One region of the Dehalogenimonas sp. THU2 genome, then DNA from elsewhere that is predicted to be linked to it. Evidence: riboswitches for the same ligand, from Rfam matches in the RefSeq annotation. Region 1 holds a riboswitch; each other region holds the start of a gene.
The links. Region 1 has a riboswitch for molybdenum cofactor ahead of moaA (GTP 3',8-cyclase MoaA). Riboswitches for the same ligand answer to the same signal wherever they lie in the genome.

Region 1 (3,274 bases):
CGGAATCGTGAATCTCTAACATTGCCAGCGATGCCGTTCTCGATAGACTACCGCTAGACCGAATCTAATCCAGCAGCGTCGGTATGCCCTCCGCCGCCTCCATCGTCATGTCGGTTTTCAGGGCGCGGGACTTCTGCCGCTCCTTGAACTCCGCCGCCAGTTCCGTTGATTCCTGGTAGAACTGACGTAGGATGGGTACCTCGGAGAGGTCGGACAGCATCAACGTTACATCCAGGATTCCGCGTTCCCGCGGATAGTCACCAAGGCGCTGCTGCGCCGCCGGTGCTACCTCCCTGAGGCGTTCGGAGAGGTCTTTGACCAGTTCGACGCTGATCTCACGGGCGGGCCCGGAAACCAGCAGACCAGCCCGGCCGGCGTCAACGGGGTTGCAGGCGACCGACATCTCCGCCAGCGCCTCATCCATGGCATATAGACCGCGCTGGTTCTCAAAGTTCTTCTTGAGGTAGTTACGAGTTTTCTCGAACGGTAAAACGATCAAGTCCAGCGGCACCGTGCCATAGCCGATGCCCGTCCAGCCGCGCAGCGTCTCCTTGAGATCTCCGGTGTCCAGAATCGAGGTGCCTATTGACTTGGCTTTGCGTTCCTCACCCGAGCACAGCAGGTTATAGAAAGGTGTGACAATCATCTCGTTGATCTTCTGGAAGTTGCTGGCCAGTGACTGGCTTTTCCGGATGAAACGCTGGTTGTCCACGAGGATCACCGCATCGGCGGCCTGATTGGCGGACTTGAGGCACATCGCGGTATTGAAAACAGCCCGCTCCTCATTCAGCCGCTCGTGCTCGAAGGGCAAGGCCACCATGGCGTACACCGGCTTATCCCGAAAATTCTCCTTGAACGCCCGGGCGAATATCGGAAGTGCGCCCGAGCCTGTTCCGCCGCCGCCGGAGGCCATGAGCAGCAGCGCGTCGGCATCATAAAAGCGTTCGTTCTTCTTCATGATGCCAATGAGGTTATCCCGCTCCTCTTTGGCGATCTCGGCGCCCGTCTCTGAGATCTTGGCTACCCCGTGGCCGCCGGTGTGACCGGCGCCGATAAGGATACGGTGAAGGGAGTCTTTTTTAACTTTGGTCAATGAGGAAAGGTCGGCGGTATCGGTGTTGATCGCTAATATGTCGGTGGCAATGCGTAAGTTTCTCTCCTGACGCGCTTTGATGGCCATCCGGGCGAATTCATCGGCGAGCCTGCCTCCGGCCTGTCCCAGACCGACAATGATCAGCTTCATTTCAGGGTTCCTCCTGAGTGCATTTCGGCTTGAGTCTAAAGGGGCGGGACGGGTTTGTCAATAGGATTTTATAAAAGCTTGCCACAGTCGAATCTATAATGAGTCATTTATCGACCATGCTTGCCCGGTACTAGTACTTGGTGCTAAAATGTCGACAGATTACCCTTCGAGCTGTCCTCGCCTAAATCAATCGACATGGCAGGCGGCCGGTCAGGGTGTCGCTGGAAACGGCGGCGCCTCCCGTATTTGGAAAGGAGGGCGGATATGGCATATTGCCGCCTCTTTATTGGAGGCTGTTTAATAATATGACTGAAGGCAACTGCATCACCGGCACCTACGATGCCTTCAACCGCCGCGTCAATTACCTGAGGATATCGGTCACCGACCGCTGCAATCTGCGATGCATCTATTGTTCCGACGGCGAAATTTCCCATCTCGGACATAACGACATCCTGTCGTATGAAGAGATAGCCCGTATCACACGGGTGGCGGCGGAGATGGGGGTAACCCATGTGCGGCTTACCGGCGGCGAACCTCTGGTACGTCCGTATGTCGCTAATCTGGTCAGCCTGTTGACCGCGATACCGGGTATTGAGGATATATCCCTGACCACCAACGGAACACTTCTGGAAGCGCAGGCGGCCGAACTAAAAGCAGCCGGTTTGAAGCGGATCAACGTCAGCCTGGATTCCCTGCAACCGGATCGCTTCACCCGCATTACCGGCGGGAAGAACCTTCACGATGTCTTCAAAGGCATGGCTGAGGCGCACCGGGTGGGCTTGTCGCCGGTCAAGATCAATATGGTGGTCATGCCCGGCATCAACGACGACGAGATCGTCGATTTCGCCAAAAAGGCCCGGGACGAAGCCTGGCACGTGAGGTTCATCGAATATATGCCTTTCGACGGCGCCGGCGCGGAACCGGTGTTGACCGTTTCGGAGATAAAAGACCGGATCGAAACATCGGCAGGGGCATTATGGGCCTGTTGCCTGAACGGCGCCGGACCGGCCAATTACTATTCGTTCGGCTCCGGCGAGGGCACCATCGGCTTTATCCGGCCGGTGAGCCATCGTTTCTGCGGCCAATGCAACCGGCTGCGCCTGACCGCTGATGGCAAATTGCGACCTTGTTTACTCAACGACCTGGAAATCGACATCCGGTCATCGATCAGAAACGGCGGCGGTGAAGCGGAATTGAAAGCTCTGTTACGACAGGCGATCATGGCCAAGCCGGAACGGCATTACCTTGAAGAAGCCGCAGTGGGTGGCCGCCAGATGCGCCAGATAGGGGGCTGATGACAATGGAACTATCTCACGTGGATCAACACGGCCAGGCTCGAATGGTCGATGTCACCGCCAAGGCCGTGTCCGACCGGTGCGCTGTTGCAGTAGCTGAAATCACGATGAAACCAGAGACGGCCGAACTGATAAAGGCGATGGAGATCAAAAAAGGGGATGTGCTGGCCACAGCGCGCATCGCCGGGATAATGGCGGCTAAAAAGACACCAGATCTAATACCGCTTTGCCATCCGCTGATGATTACAGGTGTTACCGTCGATTTCGAATTCGCCGATACAGACCGATTGAAGATAACCGCTGAAGTCAAATGCTCCGGCCAGACTGGTGTGGAAATGGAAGCCCTGACCGCCGCTTCCGTAGCGGCGCTGACCGTTTATGATATGTGCAAGGCGGTGGACAAAGGAATGACCATCGCAAGTATTTACCTCGAATCCAAAGAAGGCGGCAAAAGCGGCGCCTACAGGAGAACAACTAATGGCTAAGATCATCGCGGTTTGCACCAGCGTTAAAAAAGGAACCAAAAAGAAAGATATTGGCTGTGGTGTACTGGAGACGGATTACGGTCTCCAGGGAGACGCTCATGCCACGCGGGGCTGGCACCGGCAGATCAGCCTGCTGGACAATTCCAGCATTGATAAAATGAGAGCCAAAGGGCTGGAACTATCGCCCGGAGATTTCGCCGAGAACCTGACCACCGAGGGCATAGAACTGATGACCCTGCCCATCGGTACCC
Region 2 (3,274 bases), on a different contig from region 1:
GATCGGCAAGCTGCGCCTGCCCAACATCAGGGGCGTGCTGGCCGCCAAAAAGAAGGAACCGGCGGTTTGGAAAGCGGCGGATATCGGGACTGAAATCACCTCGACAGGTGAGGCAGGACGCAGGGTGAAACTCCTGAAACTGTATCAACCGCAACGCGAAGCCAAATGTGAGATTATTTCCGGGGATACCCCGGAAGAACAGGGCGTCAACCTCGCCCTAAAATTGCGCGAACTGAAACTGATTTAATATTTCTCAATTTTTTCGAACTAAAGGCTCGCACTGAGCGAAGCGAATGTGAGAGGGTGAAATCCCATGAACCACAACAAAGGTATCTTAATCATCATCGAAGTCAAAGACGGCACACCATCATCATCCGCCGCCGAGCTTATGGGCGCGGCTCAGGCCATCGACACCGGATCGAACGAAGGTATCGACATACTGCTCATCGGCTCCAACGTCCAATCCGCCGCCACAATTCTCGGCAGCCTCGGCGCGACCAAGGTCTTCACCGCCGAGGCCGGCGCCATCATGGACGACACCGCAGCGACCATCGTCACCCGGCTGGCCAGTGATGTAAACCCCAGGTTCATCCTGATGGTGGAGAATGATCTGGGCCGGGACCTGGCGCCTTTGCTCGCCGCCAGACTCCAAACCGCCGCGGTAACCGACATCGTTGCCGTCCGCGCCGATGGTGATGAGATCGTATTCACCCGCCCGGTCTACGGCGGCAACGCCCTGGCTGATTTCATCATCGAGACCGGACCCGGAATCGCAAGCATCCGCCCCAAGGCGTTTTCCCCGGCAACCGTCAATGAAAATCGCCAAGCCGAGATCATCGAACTGCAGCCGGCTGACTCGACGACAGCGATCCGCGTCCTTGAACAGATCAAGATCAAAGAAGAAGGCCCCCGTCTGGAAGATGCCAAGGTGGTCGTCGGCGGCGGCCGGGGATTAGGCGGGCCGGAAGGTTTTACCCAGCTTAAGGAACTGGCCGACCTGCTCGGTGGAGGTGTCGGCGCCTCCCGCCCTCCTTGCGACCAGGGCTGGTGGCCGGAGAGCGGCCAGATCGGCATCACCGGTAAGGTGATCGCCCCTGAACTATATATTGCCGTCGGCATTTCCGGTTCAAGCCAGCACCTGTCCGGTGTTTCCGGCACCAAGACCCTAGTCGCCATCAATAAAGACGCCGAGGCCAACATCTTCAAGGCGGCGGCGTACGGCGTCACCGGCGACTGGAAGAAGGTACTGCCGGCGCTTATAGGCAAGGTAAAGGAGATGACCGGGAAGTGACATCGGTTGACCGGTACTAGTACCCTGTGTTAACATAGCTCTAATTTAATATCTGTCTCCGAAGTCTTGGAACCTAAATCCTTCTCCGAAGGCCATGGTGAAAAGACCGGTGGGTGGGGCAAACCACCCCAAGGGCGATGCTGAAAACGGCGCCGCCTCCCGCGATTTGGAAAGGAGAAAAAGCCATGACTGAGACATTGTCTGGCCGCGCACCTCCTTAAAAAAGAGGTGCTTTTTTATCGGGAAAATATAATGAATAAAGGGTGTGTTATGAAAAAATTCTGGTCAAAACTGGCAGCGGTGATGTTCTCACTGATGCTGATTTCTTTTGCCGCCATCGGTTGCGGCACCGAAACCCCCAACCCCGACCCTACTGCCACGGACGATGAAGGGCTGAGTGTTCTCGACCCGAGCATCAGGTTAAGGGTCTCCACCACCACCAGTCTGTATGATACTGGCCTGTGGGCGCTTCTGGAGCCCATGTTTGAAAAAAAATATGGCGTTGAAGTTGACGTCATGTCCAACGGCACCGGTATAGCGTTGGAATTTGGTAAACGCGGAGACGTGGATATCGTTGTTGTACATTCAAAGTCACAGGAAGAAGCTTTCATCGCCGGTGGTTTCGGCACTCAGCGTTATGTTTTTGCCAGCAACTATTTTGTCATTGTTGGCCCGGCTAATGATCCTTTAGGATTGAAAGGGTTATCTCCGGAAGCGGCTTTCAAAAAACTGGCTGACTCCGGTACAGCTAAATTTGTTTCCCGTGGTGACAATTCCGGTACTCACGCCAAAGAAAAGGCTATCTGGGCGGCTGCCGGCTTTAACTACGAGACAGTTCGTACTTCTGGCTCATGGTACATTGACGCCTCAGGCGGCATGGGTGCAACACTCCTCAAAGCCAAAGAGTTCGGAGCTTATACTATAGCTGATATCGGCACCTTCCTGGCGTACAAAGCCGATACCGGCTTGACCATAGCCGTTGACCAGGGGGCCATCCTCTTAAACGTGTATGCGGCCATTCCGGTTAACCCGGCGAATGTCCCCGGCGTTCGTAACGCTGAGGCAGCCAAGATCATGGCTGAGTGGTTGATGTCTAAGGAAATACAGGATATCATTGGACAGTACGGCGTTAAAGATTATGGCGCCCCACTATTCAACCCAACCTATGGCGTAGAACCGACAAGTTAGGATAAATTGGACGCAATTTGGCAAGGCTTGCAAAAGGCTGTTGAGCTGATCATATCGCTTGACTCTGAAGTTTTCGAGATTTCCTGGCGGTCGCTGAGCATATCAGCGACCGCCAGCGTAGTTGCGGCATCCATTGCGTTACCCTTGGGAGCCCTTATCTTTCACTCCACTTTCCGTGGAAAAAGGGCTCTCATCAGTTTCATCAATACCCTGTTCAGCCTGCCGACAGTTCTCGTCGGCCTGCTGGTCTTTATGCTGTTTTCCCGCGCCGGGCCGCTGGGTGAATTCGGTCTGTTGTTCACTCCCACCATCATGATTATCGGTCAGGCATTACTGGTAACTCCGCTAATGCTTGGCTTGGTAATCTCCGCTCATTCCGGTATTGACCGCCAGGCCAAGGAAACGGCCGTAGCGCTGGGAGCCAGTCGCTGGCAGATGGGTGTGATGATGATCAAAGAGGCCCGGTTTGCTATATTTACCGCCTTTATCCTGGGGTTCGGCCGCGCCATTTCCGAAGTTGGTTTGGCGTTGATGATCGGCGGTAACATCAGCGGATACACACGTGTATTAACCACTGCCATCTCTCTGGAAACCGGACGTGGCGATATTGAACTGTCTATTGCCTTAGGTATAATTCTGTTGGCGATTGCCCTTATCATCAATTTCGGGCTTGGCTGGCTTCAGCAACGAGAAATTCATATGATCAAAAGAGTGGAAGAATAGTCCATGTCTATTCTGCAGACCCACAATTTATCCCGACGATACAACCAGACTGAAGTCTTGAAAAACGTTATT
Region 3 (3,274 bases), on a different contig from region 1:
TATACGGCGCGGGGCTCGAAAAGCGAGGCCCAGCATTTCTGGACCGCCGCCACCACGGCGTCTCCGCCTTCTATGTTCAAATAGGTGCTCTGCTGGCCGGCAAAGGAGGCTTCCGGCAGATCTTCCGCCGTGGCCGAGGATCTGACCGCCACCAGTCCCTCACCGAGGGTGGCATAAGCTTCCTTGATCTTCCCCGCCAGGTCCGGCGGCAGGGGCGTGTCCATGATAAGCTGTTTGACCGCGCCGGCGGCGGCGGTCAGGGCTTTGGAGTCTTCCACGTCCAGGTTTTCCAGCGCTGATTTGATCCGGGGTTGCAACTCGGAAGCAGCGATAAAATCATAATACGCGTTGGCTGTTACGATAAAGCCAGGAGGAACCGGAATCTTTGCGGCGGTCATTTCGCCCAGATTGGCGCCTTTACCACCGACTATGGGAATGTCATTCTTGGTTACCTGGTTGAACCAGACAATCGCCTCCGGCGTCTTCTGCATTCCTCTTGTCTCCTTCCAGACAGCTAGATGTTTTCTGGGTACGCACCTGAATCAGGGTATGACGCTTTTCTTGGAAACTCCGGTAGACCTTTTATCGGCAAAGGCTAACTATTCTACTATAAACCGGACTCATTGTGAAGAGCCTTGCTAATCCCCGCGGAAATATTCTACCACGGCTGGGCGTCAACACGTGTTTACTTCATTGACACCCCATGACCATAAAGGTAGAATTGGGCAGGTTTAACAAGGCTAACCGCGCATTGGAGGCTCCCGAAAATAATGATAGAAATGACCATTGAGAGCATACGTGTCAGCCTGGTGAATTATCAGCGGGTGGTCATGCTCAAAGAAAAAAATACCCTGCGTTATCTGCCGATCTGGATCGGTTCCGCCGAGGCGCAGGCCATCGCCATCCGGCTGCAGGAAGGCATTCAGGTGCAGCGGCCGATGACCCACGACCTCCTGGCGACGACCATCGAGGTGCTGGGCGCCAAGGTGGAGCACGTTATCGTCAACGACCTCAAGAACGATACCTTCTACGCCAAGATACTGCTCAACTTCGGCGGCAACCAGCTTGAGATAGATTCCCGGCCCTCCGACGCGCTGGCGCTGGCGGTCAGGGTGGACGTGCCCATCTACGCCGACGAATCGGTGCTGGACAAGGCAGGCATCGTCCTGGAACGCGAGAGCGAAGGCGGCGCCGATGCGCTGGAAGCTATCGATGGCACCGCCGACGTTTCCGAAAAGCGCAAAAAAGCCAGCGAGGACGAGATCAAGAAGATGAGCGCCTTCCGCGATTTCATCGACAACCTCGACCTTGAGGATTTCGACAAGCGGAAATCGTAGGGGTTAAAACGGCAGACCGAAGAGGGCGCTTTCAAGCGCCCTCTTTTTTTACGGTATTCACGGGGAAACTGGCAAGCAGATTATGGCGGCTTTGAGATCGTTTCGCCGGAGGCTCACGATGACGGTTTGTTTTATCGTTGATTCCGTCATGGAACCAGGGCTGGTGGCTATGAGATTGCCACGTCGCTTCGCTCCTCGCAGTGACGGTTAAATAATGTCTGTTTGAATTTGACTTCGCTCTACGTCTATGGCAAAATCTGGTACTATATCGGGCAGTACTAATCGGCATCGACCGAAAATTAACAATTTTATAATCTCCGAATTTGCACTGACCTAAAACAGATGTCACGGGGTGCAAACGGTGTCCTGACTCCGTCAGGACCGAGGGTACAGATGGAAACGCCTGTGCCTCCCATTATTGGAAAGGGGAAATTATGTTTAAATAATATATATTTTAGAGTGCTCTCTTTTTGGGGCACTCTTTTTTTATTTTCTCCGGTACCGTTTACCCCTGAAGAATCGAACGAAAATAATAACGATGCGAGGACGTTGATGAAAACCAGAATGGTATTGCTGCTGATGGCAGCCTTAATGACTTTGAGCGTTGCCGGGTGCGGCGATGCGGAAGCGATTACTCCGCCTCAGACAACCGCGCCGGCGCAAACAACAGCGCCGCCACTGACCACCCAGGAGCCCCAGGTACAATGGAGCGTAAACGTCCAGGTGATCGGTAAAACACCGGTTACGATCACCCATGAGGACGCCGCAAAGATCGGTCCGGTAGATATCGTCGCCGCCATCAAAGATGGGAATAATGTCCTGCCGGCACACACCTTCAAATGTATCCTGCTCGTCGACCTGCTGGAATACATCGGGTTGAAAACGTTCACAGTTATTACCATCGAGAGTGCCGGCGTCACTGTGGAAATTACTCCGGACAGGATCGATGCCGCTGCCGCAGGGTTTGCCTGGATGGTTGACGGGGAAGCGTTGAATGCCAGCACCGGATTGGTCAAGTGGGTGAATCACAACCGAGGGCCGAAACACTGGGCTGACAATGTGACGCTGATCACCGTCATTGAGTAAATTCAACTTCAAAAAGCCGGGTTTATTCGCCCTGCTGATTATCGGGCCGCTTTTGATTATGCTGGTATCGCTTTTTATCGGCCGGTACCCTTTGTCGGTGTCAGAAGTGCTTCAAGCTCTGGCTTTCCAACTGGGTCTGGGGAATGCCGATGTCCCGGCCACGCATATCAACGTGGTCTGGGACATCCGGCTGCCCCGAGCAATTTTAGGGGCGGCGGTAGGCGCCAGCCTGGCGGTCAGCGGCGCGTCCTTCCAAGGCATGTTCCGCAATCCGCTGGTAAGCTCCAACATCCTGGGGGTATCTTCAGGCGCGGGTTTCGGCGCCGCCCTGGCTATAATCTTGTTTCAGGGTCAGGCGGTATATATTTATTTGTTTGCCTTCGCCTTCGGCCTGCTGGCGGTCGTGCTCAGTTACATGATCGGTGTGACCTATAAAATCGCACCCACCATAATGCTGGTACTCGGCGGCGTGGTGGTGTCATCCATATTTGCTTCCCTGATTTCGCTCCTGAAATATCTGGCTGATCCCTATGACCAACTGCCGAGTATCGTTTTTTGGTTGATGGGCAGTCTGGCAACCGCACAATTCTCGGATATTCTGATCTCTGCCATACCGATGGCGGTCGGGGTTTTAGGGTTGCTTCTAATGAGATGGCGGCTGAATGTCCTGTCCATGGGGGATGTGGAAGCCAGGGCGCTGGGGGTTAATGTCATGATTTCCAAGAGCCTGGCCATTTTTTTCGCCACTATTGCTACAGCGGGAGCAGTCAGCGTCAGCGGGATTATCGGCTGGGTGGGACTGGTGATTCCCCATATCGGCAGAATGCTGGTCGGCACCAATCACAACCTGT

Region 2: it holds a riboswitch for molybdenum cofactor, as region 1 does, so the genes downstream of both, ABFB09_RS05860 (substrate-binding domain-containing protein) here and moaA (GTP 3',8-cyclase MoaA) in region 1, are expected to answer to the same signal.
Region 3: it holds a riboswitch for molybdenum cofactor, as region 1 does, so the genes downstream of both, ABFB09_RS04025 (hypothetical protein) here and moaA (GTP 3',8-cyclase MoaA) in region 1, are expected to answer to the same signal.

What each region holds. Positions count from the first base shown of each region.
Region 1 is NZ_JBDLLU010000007.1:13,193-16,466, forward strand. Features, by position in the region: gene ABFB09_RS04915 (tubulin/FtsZ family protein) at 65-1,243, opposite strand; molybdenum cofactor riboswitch at 1,397-1,516, shown strand; gene moaA (GTP 3',8-cyclase MoaA) at 1,549-2,538, shown strand; gene moaC (cyclic pyranopterin monophosphate synthase MoaC) at 2,544-3,023, shown strand; gene ABFB09_RS04930 (MOSC domain-containing protein) at 3,016-3,274, shown strand, end outside.
Region 2 is NZ_JBDLLU010000009.1:5,304-8,577, forward strand. Features, by position in the region: gene ABFB09_RS05850 (electron transfer flavoprotein subunit beta/FixA family protein) at 1-247, shown strand, start outside; gene ABFB09_RS05855 (electron transfer flavoprotein subunit alpha/FixB family protein) at 314-1,291, shown strand; molybdenum cofactor riboswitch at 1,336-1,484, shown strand; gene ABFB09_RS05860 (substrate-binding domain-containing protein) at 1,562-2,479, shown strand; gene ABFB09_RS05865 (ABC transporter permease) at 2,486-3,202, shown strand; gene ABFB09_RS05870 (ABC transporter ATP-binding protein) at 3,206-3,274, shown strand, end outside.
Region 3 is NZ_JBDLLU010000005.1:87,923-91,196, forward strand. Features, by position in the region: gene ppsA (phosphoenolpyruvate synthase) at 1-491, opposite strand, end outside; gene ABFB09_RS04020 (bifunctional nuclease family protein) at 771-1,337, shown strand; molybdenum cofactor riboswitch at 1,641-1,782, shown strand; gene ABFB09_RS04025 (hypothetical protein) at 1,890-2,423, shown strand; gene ABFB09_RS04030 (iron ABC transporter permease) at 2,482-3,274, shown strand, end outside.